Regions from separate parts of the Limnohabitans sp. Hippo4 genome, predicted to be linked through region 2. Evidence: predicted binding sites of a transcription regulator. Region 2 holds the regulator's gene; the other holds the start of a gene.

Region 1 (5,635 bases), on a different contig from region 2:
TCCCAGGTCGTGAAGGAAGATGGGCTTGCCATGAACAAGCGCGACCAAGTCTTCGCGGCCCTCGGTCAAATTCAAGGCGGAGGACTTGGTGGGCACAGTGACATCCACAGGCAACTGCGCATCAAGCTTTGAGCGCAATTCTGCGTAAGACGAGCATGCGTGCATTTTGAAAAGCTGCGCTGCGTGCGCACACGCTTGGCGAATGGCCAAACCTGAATCTTGGACGGACAAGCTGCCAGACGTCATGCCCTCGTCGGGGCTATGTTGCGTATTGGCTGCCTCGATGTGAATGCTGGCCACAGACACGCTGAGCTCATGGGAAGCCATTAGCTTCAGCGCATGCAAGATGCCTTGACCCAATTCGGCTTTGCCTGTGAACACCGTCACCGTGCCATCGACTTCAAAGCTTAGCCACTGGGCCAGCAGGGGGTTGGTTTTCAAACTTATGGAGGGGGTTGGCTGCTGATTCATGCTGACACCTCTGAATCAAGCACTTTCAAGCCGCACTGAAGTGCAGCTTTCTTCACCGCCCTTAAAACTCGGTTGTGTGCACCACATCTACAAAGATGCGGCTCCAAGACTTCACGGATTTGCAGATCAGAAACAGTTCCATGCGCATTCATCAGCAAGGCAGTCGCGCTGATCAATAGCCCACTGGTGCAGTACCCGCATTGCGCGGCTTGCTCTACGATGAAGGCCAACTGCAGTGCTTTTAAGTAAGGTGTGCTGGGCAAGTCGTCGTTCACATGGGATTCCAATGTGACCACCTTGGCAGCCTGCAAGGCCTCGAGGGGCATTTGGCAACTGGGCTTGGATTGGCCATTGATTAGCACATGGCAAGCACCGCATTGTTCTTGATCACAACCCAAACGAGTTGCCGTCAAACCCAAGTGATGGCGCAAAGCTGACAACACATTGCCAGACGAGCCTGCAGCCAATTGGGCGGGCTGCCCATTGAGGTTCATTTCGATGTAAGGAGCTGACATTCACTTTCCAAGCCAGAGAAACCCTCTGAAATCAGCCCCAATATAAAGGGAAGCTCTTGAAATTCATTCGAATGCCCTTATGATTAGCACTCACAGGAGATGAGTGCTAACAACTCAGCACCCTCCAATGAACCCTAAAGTATTCAATTATTGAGTACTTTTTGTTTTTAACCTTGTTTCATATTTAGGAGATGCAATGAAACTACGTCCTCTCGGCGATCGCGTGATCGTTAAACGTGTCGAAAGCGAAACCAAAACTGCCTCTGGCATCGTGATCCCTGATGCAGCTGCTGAAAAGCCTGATCAAGGTGAAGTCTTGGCTGTGGGCCCAGGCAAGCGCACCGACAAAGGCGAAGTGTTGGCCATGAATGTGAAAGTCGGCGACCGCGTGTTGTTCGGCAAATACAGCGGCCAAACCGTCAAGGTAGCTGGCGATGAGCTGTTGGTCATGAAAGAAGAAGACCTGTTCGCGGTCGTGGAATGAATATTTTGCGGGACTGATCGGCCAACGCGCGAAGCGCATGACCGCTCTGTCCTCAACTGATTAATTGAATTTAGGAGCTAAAAATGGCAGCAAAAGACGTAATTTTCGGCGGCGAAGCCCGCGCACGCATGGTTGAAGGCGTGAACATTTTGGCCAATGCGGTCAAAGTGACTTTGGGCCCTAAGGGTCGCAATGTGGTGCTCGAGCGCTCTTTCGGCGCCCCCACAGTGACCAAGGACGGTGTGTCCGTGGCCAAGGAAATCGAACTCAAAGACAAGTTGCAAAACATGGGTGCCCAGATGGTCAAGGAAGTTGCTTCCAAGACTTCTGACAACGCTGGTGACGGTACAACAACTGCTACCGTGTTGGCACAAGCCATCGTTCGCGAAGGCATGAAGTACGTTGCCGCCGGCATGAACCCCATGGACTTGAAGCGCGGTATCGACAAAGCTGTCACAGCCTTGATCGAAGAGTTGAAGAAAGCCACTAAGGCCACTACAACCACCAAAGAAATCGCTCAAGTTGGTTCTATTTCTGCCAACAGCGACCACAGCATTGGCGAGATCATTGCTAAAGCCATGGACAAAGTGGGCAAAGAAGGCGTGATCACTGTTGAAGACGGCAAGTCACTCGACAACGAACTCGACATCGTTGAAGGCATGCAATTCGACCGTGGCTACCTGTCACCCTACTTCATCAACAACCCCGAGAAGCAAGCTGCTTTGCTCGACAACCCCTTCGTGTTGTTGTTCGACAAGAAAATCAGCAACATCCGTGACTTGTTGCCTACATTGGAAGCCGTTGCAAAAGCTGGCCGTCCTTTGTTGATCATTGCTGAAGAAGTTGAAGGCGAAGCCTTGGCAACTTTGGTGGTCAACACCATTCGCGGTATCTTGAAGGTTGTGGCTGTGAAAGCTCCTGGCTTCGGTGATCGTCGCAAAGCCATGTTGGAAGACATCGCGATCTTGACCGGCGGTAAAGTGATCGCTGAAGAAGTGGGCCTGACACTCGAAAAAGTGACATTGGCAGACTTGGGTCAAGCCAAACGCATCGAAGTGGGCAAAGAAAACACCATCATCATCGACGGTGCAGGCGCAGCTGGCGACATCGAAGCACGTGTGAAACAAATCCGCGTTCAAATCGAAGAAGCCACTTCTGACTACGACCGTGAAAAACTGCAAGAGCGCGTGGCCAAGTTGGCTGGCGGTGTTGCCGTGATCAAGGTTGGCGCAGCCACCGAAGTCGAAATGAAAGAAAAGAAAGCCCGTGTTGAAGACGCATTGCACGCTACTCGCGCTGCTGTGGAAGAAGGCATTGTGGCTGGCGGTGGCGTTGCCTTGTTGCGCGCTCGTCAAAACGCTGGCGCCATCAAAGGCGACAACGCTGACCAAGACGCTGGTATCAAGCTGGTGTTGAAAGCCATCGAAGCGCCTTTGCGCGAGATCGTGTACAACGCAGGTGGCGAGCCATCTGTGGTGGTGAACGCTGTGATGGCCGGCAAAGGCAACTACGGCTTCAACGCTGCCAACGACACCTACGGTGACATGATTGAAATGGGCATTTTGGACCCCACCAAAGTAACACGCACAGCTTTGCAAAACGCAGCATCCGTGGCTTCTTTGATGTTGACCACAGAGTGCATGGTTTCAGAAGCACCGAAAGACGACGCACCTGCCGGTGGCATGCCTGACATGGGCGGCATGGGTGGTATGGGCGGCATGGGCATGTAATTGCCCGCTGCCTCAAGGGTCTGCACAGACCTTTGACCTCGCACAAGAAACCCCGCAAGAAATTGCGGGGTTTTTTTTCGACCGCGCATTCTCAAAACAAGTCATCTAAGATGAGCTCGTGAATTACTTAACTTCTTATCAGGTAATCAAACACCCATGACCGCAAGCTTTCAAATTCAACACAGCGCCATGCTGCTCAAATATTCGGGCATCAGCTTTATTTCCGGCGCAGTGAACCATGGTTTCTTCAGTGGCGAACGTTCCCTCTGGACTGCAGCAATAGGCATCGTCCTTTTTGTGGCCGGCGCATGGATGGAGCACCGCAGTCAAAACAACACGCAAAGTTTGATTGAATCACTTTGGGTGGGCACGTTGCTGTCCATTGGTTTAGGCTTCTTCACAGGCGGACTACAACATTTTCCTGACTCGCCTGCGCGCAGTGCGTGGGTGGTGCCATTAGGATTCGCCATTTCTATTTTGGCGCTGATGTTCACACTCAAAATGCGCATGCAACGCGCATTGATCGTGTATTCATTGAGCTTGGGGCTTGCGGTTTGCGCCAGCAGTTGGGCCGCTTATCAAGCCTTCGAGCGCAACCCAGAATGGGCGGCTGGTGGTCATGCACATGGCGCAGAAGACGCGCATGACACACACAGTGCGCCCGACAGCACACCCATGCACAGCGCAATGGTGATCGATCGCACACTCCAAGTCGACATGAACGACACGATGCGCTTCACACCCGATCTGTTGCAAGTTGCAGCGGGTGAAACGCTCAAATTGGTGGTGCACAACAGCGGTAAATTGCCGCATGAAATGGTCTTGGGCTCTGAAGCCGCGCTCCAAGCCCACGCGGTTGAGATGAAACAATCGCCAGGGCACTCAGGCGGGCACGATCACGCTTCTGGCAATGACTTGCTGGCACTGAGCGTCAAACCAGGCGAAACCAAAGAATGGGTGATCAAGTTCGACCAAGCTCAAACTTTGCAGATGGCCTGCCTCATCCCAGGTCATTTTGAAGCCGGTATGAAGGGGCAAGTGATTGTGCAGGACAAGGGGGCAACAACGCCATCAGCGCAAACGAAAAAACCCGTCAACGAACACGATCACAGTAGCCACAAGCACTGAAGAAAGCTGGGCCAGAAATGTCTGGCCCTGTTCAAATTCAAGCTGCGCGAACCCTTTGCAGCAATTGGGCTGTAGAGGCATCTAGCCCGGCAACATCACCCGATTCAAAGCGAGCATGAATGTCTTTGGCCAACACTTTGCCCAACTCGACACCCCATTGGTCAAAACTGTTGATACCCCACACTGCACCGCTCACAAAGACGCGGTGTTCTTGCAAGGCAATCAAGGCGCCCAAATTGAAAGGCGTTAAGCCTTCCAGCAAGATGAAGGTACTGGGCCTATTGCCTGCAAAGTTTTTGTGACCCCCTGCATCCGACTTGCCCACCATCAAAGCTTGCGCTTGCGCCAGCACGTTGGACAACAACAACGCTTGGTGATCGGGCAACGCATGCGTGGCATTTTTCACCGCCACAAACTCCAGCGGCACCACATCGGTTCCTTGGTGCAGCATTTGGAAAAAAGCATGCTGCCCGTTGGTACCAGGCTCGCCCCACAACACGGGTGACGTGCCATAAGGCAAAGCTTGTCCCGCATGGTCCACTTGCTTGCCGTTGCTTTCCATCTCGAGCTGCTGCAAGTAAGGCGCAAAACGTTTCAGGGCGCTGTGATACGGCGCAATGCACCGGCTGGTGTAGTGCAAAAAGTTGCGATACCAAACATCCAACAAGCCCAAACGAATTGGCAAGTTCTGCGCAGCATCGGCATGTAGAAAATGCTGGTCCATGGCATGCGCGCCCGCCAAAAACTCACGGAACTTATCACCGCCAATCGCAATGGCCAAAGGCAAACCGATGGCCGACCACAAAGAGTATCGTCCGCCCACCCAATCCCAAAAACCAAAACAAGTTTGAATGCCAAATTTGCCTGCGGCTTCTACATTCGTGGTTAGCGCCGCAAAGTGACGCGCCACATCGGTGCCGCCTTGCGCTTCAAACCATCGCTTGGCCGACAAAGCATTGGTCATGGTTTCCAACGTGGTGAAGGTTTTAGAGGCCACCAAGAACAAAGTGTTCTCTGACTTCAAGCCCTTCAAAACCGCATCAAGCTCATGACCATCCACATTGGACACAAAGTGAAAACGCTTGCCCTGCAGCGCATAAGACTGCAAAGCCATCACCGCCATTTGCGGCCCCAAATCTGAGCCGCCAATGCCGATGTTCACAACATCGGTGATCTGCGTGTCCAAGCGAATTTTCTCGGCATACGACAGCATCGCATTCAAAGTTTGGTGCACATCGTTCAACGCTGCCTTGACCGGTGCAGGCAGCGCTTGCGCATCGGCACCTTCAGCAGGATGGCGCAACAAC
Region 2 (5,635 bases):
TCATTGAAGGTGCAGATCGCCACCCCGTGGGCCACGGCTTCAAAATCATCGACCACCTCACCCACAATGTGTACAAGGGTCGCATGGCGTTTTGGGGCGCTTTTTACGAGAAGATATTTAACTTCCGAGAAATTCGCTACTTCGATATCAAAGGCACACACACGGGTCTGACCAGCCGAGCCATGACAGCACCCGATGGCCTCATTCGTATTCCTTTGAACGAAGAATCTGGCAAAAATGGCGGACAAATCGAAGAGTATTTGATGCAGTTCAACGGCGAAGGCATTCAGCACATTGCGTTGCGCACGGACGACCTGATGAAAAGCGTTGACGCCCTGCAAATGGCGGGCATTCCCCTCATGACAGCGCCCAACGACATCTACTACGAGATGCTGGAAGAGCGCCTGAAAGGTCATGGCGAACCAGTGGCAGAATTACAGGCACGCGGTATCTTGTTGGACGGCTCCACCGCCAATGGCGAAAAGCGTTTGTTGTTGCAAATCTTCTCGCAAACTTTGTTGGGCCCAGTATTCTTTGAATTTATCCAGCGCAAGGCCGATGAGGGCTTTGGCGAAGGCAACTTCAAAGCATTGTTCGAGTCCTTAGAACGTGATCAAATTAGACGTGGCGCCCTTCAAGTCGACGCCTAAAAGGAAAGTCATGAAAATTAGCAGAATTCACCACGCGGCTTATCGCTGCAAAGACGCCAAAGAAACCGTCGAGTGGTACGCCAAAAACTTGAACATGGATTTTGTGCTGGCCATTGCCGAAGACTTGGTGCCCTCCACCAAAGCGCCCGATCCTTACATGCACATCTTTTTGGATGCAGGTGGCGGCAACGTGCTGGCCTTCTTTGAATTGCCCAACTCGCCCGAAATGGGCCGTGATGAAAACACCCCTGCGTGGGTGCAGCACATGGCCTTCGAAGTGGACAGCATGGAAACCTTGCTGGCCGCCAAAGCCAAGCTAGAGGCCAATGGCGTTGAAGTGTTGGGCCCCACCAACCACACCATCTTCAAAAGCATTTATTTCTTTGATCCCAACGGTCACCGTTTGGAACTGGCCACCAACACCGGCACGCCCGAGATGTACAAAACCTTGGACGAAGTGAAGTGGGACATGCTGAACGAGTGGAGCAAAACCAAGCGCGCGCCCAAGCATGCGGCTTGGATGCATGAACCTTCTTGATTGAAAAACGAGTCAGTCGATTTACTTCGACTGACTTAAAGCGTTGCCCACCATCTTGGACGTGATGTCCACAATTTGAATCATGCGCTCGTAGGGCATGCGTGTAGGACCAATAACGCCTAACGTACCCACCACATGACCGTCTACCTCATACGGTGCACTGACCACCGACAACTCTTGCATGGGCACAAACTGGCTTTCACCGCCAATGAAAATACGCACACCATCGGCCTGACTAGACACATCGAGCAGTCGCATGAGCTGCGTTTTTTGCTCAAACAAATCAAAGGCCTGACGCAAGTTGCCCATATCGTTAGAAAAGTCACTCACCGACAACAAGTTGCGCTCACCCGAAATCACCACATCGCCTTCGTCTTCACTCAAAGCCTCGGAACTCATTTGCACCGCAGCCTGCATGAGGCTGGCAATTTCTGATTGCAAATTGACCAGCTCTTGCTTCACGCGCATGCGCACTTGCTCGATGGCCATGCCCGCGTAATGCGCGTTCAAATAATTGGACGCTTCAATCAACTGGCTTTGTGAATAATCAGCCTCGGTAAAGATGACGCGGTTTTGCACGTCCCCTTCGGGCGAGACAATGATCAGCAACACGCGTTTTTCAGACAAACGCAAAAATTCAATGTGCCTGAACACCGACGCACGTTTAGGCGCCATCACCACACCCACGTAATGCGACAAACTGGACAACAGGTTGGCGGCGTTGGCAATGACCTTTTGCGGTTGGTCAGGCGCCAGCCTTTGGGTGGGCAATTCGCCCTTTTGAACCGTCAACATGGTGTCGACAAATAGGCGATAACCCCTATTGGTGGGCACCCTGCCAGCCGATGTATGCGGACTGGCAATCAGGCCCAACTCCTCGAGGTCGGACATGACATTTCGAATGGTGGCAGGGGATAATTCAAGCCCGGACGCCTTGGACAGCGTGCGGGAACCCACAGGCTGGCCGTCCGCAATGTAGCGTTCAACCAGCGCTTTGAGTAATAACTTGGCACGATCATCTAGCATTCGGTCATTTTAATGATGTAATTTGCGAATGAAGTCTAAATTTCGTCACGTTGCGCTTTTTGGCAAGTACCACGCCGTGGTTTCTGGCGCGGCTTTGGAAAGCTCGCGTCGGGTACTGGACGATGTGGCCCAATTCATCAGTCGCATCGGCGCCGAAGTGGTGCTGGAAGCCGGCACCGCCGAGCATCTAGGCCTCAACCTCTACCCCACCCTCAAAATGGCCGAAATCGGCCAGCAATGCGATTTGGGCGTGGTGATTGGTGGCGATGGCACCATGCTGGGCATTGGCCGCCAGGTGGCGCAATACGGATTGCCGCTCATTGGCATCAACCAAGGTCGCTTGGGCTTTATCACTGATATTCCCATGGGCCAGTTTGAGCAAACCCTCCAGCCTATGCTGGTGGGCCAATTTGAAGAAGAGCAGCGCAGCATGCTGCACGCCAAGGTGTGGCGCGACAAGCATTGTGTGTTTGACACCTTTGCCATGAACGACGTGGTGGTCAACCGCGGTGCCACCTCGGGCATGGTGGAACTTCGCATTGAAGTCGATGGCCGCTTTGTGGCCACGCAGCGTGCCGACGGCCTCATTGTGGCCACGCCCACAGGCTCCACCGCTTATTCCTTGTCGGCCGGTGGCCCGCTCATGCATCCCACTTTGGGCGGCTGGGTCATTGCCCCTATTGCGCCGCACACACTGTCCAATCGTCCCATCGTGTTGCCAGACACCTCGCACATCAGCATTGAAATTGTGTCGGGCCGCGACGCCAGTGCCAACTTTGACATGCAGTCTTTGGCCAGTCTTTTGTTGGGCGATCAAATTACCGTCGAGCAGTCAATTCACAAAGTGCGGTTTTTGCATCCACAAGGCTGGAACTACTTTGACACCTTGCGCAAAAAAATGCACTGGAACGAGGGAGGCATTTAAGCCATGTCGCTGCGTCACATCAGCCTGCGCGACTTTGTCATCGTGCGCCAGCTCGACCTCGATCTATCGCAAGGCTTCAGTGTGCTCACAGGCGAAACAGGCGCTGGCAAATCCATCCTGATTGATGCGCTGCAATTGGCGCTCGGCGAACGCGCAGATTCCAGCGTGGTGCGAGAAGGTGCTGCGCGTTGCGAAGTGTCTGCGGAGTTTGACTGCCCACCGCAAGCGAACGCAGTTTTAGAAGAAGCAGGATTCGAAGTCGCTGACACACTATTGCTGAGGCGCAGCGTCGACCCTCAAGGCAAAAGCCGCGCATGGGTCAATGGCAGCCCAGCCACTGCCACCCAATTGCGCGCCTTGGGCGAAATGCTGCTCGACATCCATGGCCAACACGCCTGGCAAAGCCTTACGCGCCCAGATGCCGTGCGCGGCTTGCTTGACGCCTATGCGGGCATCAGCACCGATGCCCTCAAAACTGCTTGGCAAACTTGGCGTCAAGCCCAGCAAGCGGTGCAACAAGCCAAGAGTGCACAAGATTCCTTAAGCCGCGAGCAAGAGCGCTTGGCCTGGCAAATTGGTGAGCTCGACAAACTGGCACCCGCCTTGGACGAATGGGAAGAGCTCAACACGCAGCACACGCGCCTGTCGCATGCGCAAGCCCTGATTGATGCCGGCCAGTCGGCCTTGGCCGCCCTGGATGGCGACGAGTCAGCACGCATGGGCAGCCTCAGCGGCGCCATTGCTTTGCTGTCCCAAGCCATCAGCAATTTGCAAGATCAAGCCCACGTCGAGCCCGAATTTCAAAGCATTGCAGAAGTGCTGCAGTCGAGTTTGGCCCAAGCCGAAGATGCTGTGCATTCGCTGCAAAGTTATTTGCGCAAAACCGATTTAGACCCGGATCGTTTGAACGAGTTGGACCAGCGCATGTCGCAGTGGTTGTCTTTGGCGCGCCGCTACAAACGTCCCCCCGAAGAACTCGCTGGCTTGTTGGCAGGCTGGAAACAAGAGCTCAATGCCTTAGAGGCTGCCAGCGATTTAGAAGGCTTGGAAGCTCAAGCCAAAGCGGCCGGTCAAGCCTATCAAACCGAGGCTAAAAAACTGTCGCAACAGCGCAAAAAAGCGGCGCCCAAATTGTCACAAGCTGTGACGCAGGCCATGCAAAACTTGGGCATGCAAGGTGGCCGATTTGAAGTGGCCCTCATTGCATTAGACGATGCTGCGCAGCATGGCTTGGAGGACATTCAGTTTTTGGTAGCGGGTCACGCCGGCAGCACACCTCGCCCTGTTGGCAAGGTGGCGTCTGGCGGAGAACTCTCGCGCATTGCATTGGCCATCGCCGTCACCACCAGCGAGTTGGGCGAAGCAGGCACCTTGATCTTTGACGAGGTTGACTCGGGTGTTGGCGGTGCTGTGGCCGAAACAGTAGGCCGCCTCATGAAGCAATTGGGCGTGCACCGCCAAGTACTGGCCGTCACCCATTTGCCCCAAGTGGCCTCTTGCGCAGACCACCATTTGCTGGTGAGCAAGTCGAGCAGCAAAGAAGGTGTGAGCAGCAACGTGTCGCCCATTGCCGGCGAGCAGCGCGTGACCGAAATTGCACGCATGCTGGGCGGCGAAAAACTCTCTGCCACCACCTTGGCGCATGCGCGCGAAATGCTGACCAAGTAAATTTCTGAAGTCTGGACATCATGGAAATCGTATTGATCACTGGCATGTCGGGTTCCGGAAAGTCCGTGGCTTTGCACGCGCTGGAAGATGCAGGTTTTTATTGCGTCGACAACCTGCCACCCGAACTGCTCATTCCGTTTGCTGAACTAGAGCGTGATCAAAAAGAACAGCGTGTGGCCATTGCCATTGATGTGCGCAGTGCCACCTCTTTGCCCATGATGCCGGGTCAATTGGAAGTCTTGCGCAATTTAGGCTTTCAAGTCACGTCCATTTACCTCGATGCTGCGTCCGACACGTTGTTGCGTCGCTATTCCGAGACACGACGTCGCCACCCTCTGTCTGGCAGAAACGCGGCTGAAGGCGAACGCGCGCTGACCGAATCCATTGAGTACGAACGCGAGCTCTTGTCCAATCTGCGCGAATCTGCGCACATCATCGACACCAGCTTGCTGCGCGCCGCACAGCTGCAAAGCTATGTAAAATCTTTGGTCAGCTCGCCCGCTGCCAAACTCACCTTGGTGTTTGAATCCTTTGCCTTCAAGCGCGGCATCCCACTCGATGCCGATTACGTGTTTGATGTGCGCATGTTGCCCAACCCGCACTACGAGTCGGCGCTGCGCCCCATGTCGGGCAAAGACGAGCCTGTGCAAAAGTTTTTGCAAAGCTATTCCGAAGTCAATTTGATGCAAAGTCAAATTGAGAGTTTTTTAGACCAATGGTTGCCTGCGCTTGAAAAAGACCACCGCAACTACATCACCGTGGCCATTGGGTGTACAGGTGGACAACACCGTTCTGTTTATTTGGTTGAAAAACTCAGCCAGCGCTTTG

The links. Region 2 encodes HrcA, which represses chaperone genes, less so after heat shock. Its sites were predicted from a motif close to TTAGCACTCNNNNNNNNNGAGTGCTAA; they were not measured.
Region 1: a site for HrcA is predicted at 1,070-1,096, ahead of groES (co-chaperone GroES). Genes of this name have one in related genera too.

Annotation. Positions count from the first base shown of each region.
Region 1 is NZ_NESE01000003.1:148,876-154,510, forward strand. Features, by position in the region: gene B9Z46_RS09775 (molybdopterin cofactor-binding domain-containing protein) at 1-471, opposite strand, end outside; gene B9Z46_RS09780 ((2Fe-2S)-binding protein) at 468-986, opposite strand; gene groES (co-chaperone GroES) at 1,183-1,470, shown strand; gene groL (chaperonin GroEL) at 1,554-3,200, shown strand; gene B9Z46_RS09795 (plastocyanin/azurin family copper-binding protein) at 3,357-4,328, shown strand; gene pgi (glucose-6-phosphate isomerase) at 4,366-5,635, opposite strand, start outside.
Region 2 is NZ_NESE01000001.1:1,060,239-1,065,873, forward strand. Features, by position in the region: gene hppD (4-hydroxyphenylpyruvate dioxygenase) at 1-650, shown strand, start outside; gene B9Z46_RS04995 (VOC family protein) at 661-1,188, shown strand; gene hrcA (heat-inducible transcriptional repressor HrcA) at 1,210-2,214, opposite strand; gene B9Z46_RS05005 (NAD kinase) at 2,243-3,139, shown strand; gene recN (DNA repair protein RecN) at 3,143-4,807, shown strand; gene rapZ (RNase adapter RapZ) at 4,828-5,635, shown strand, end outside.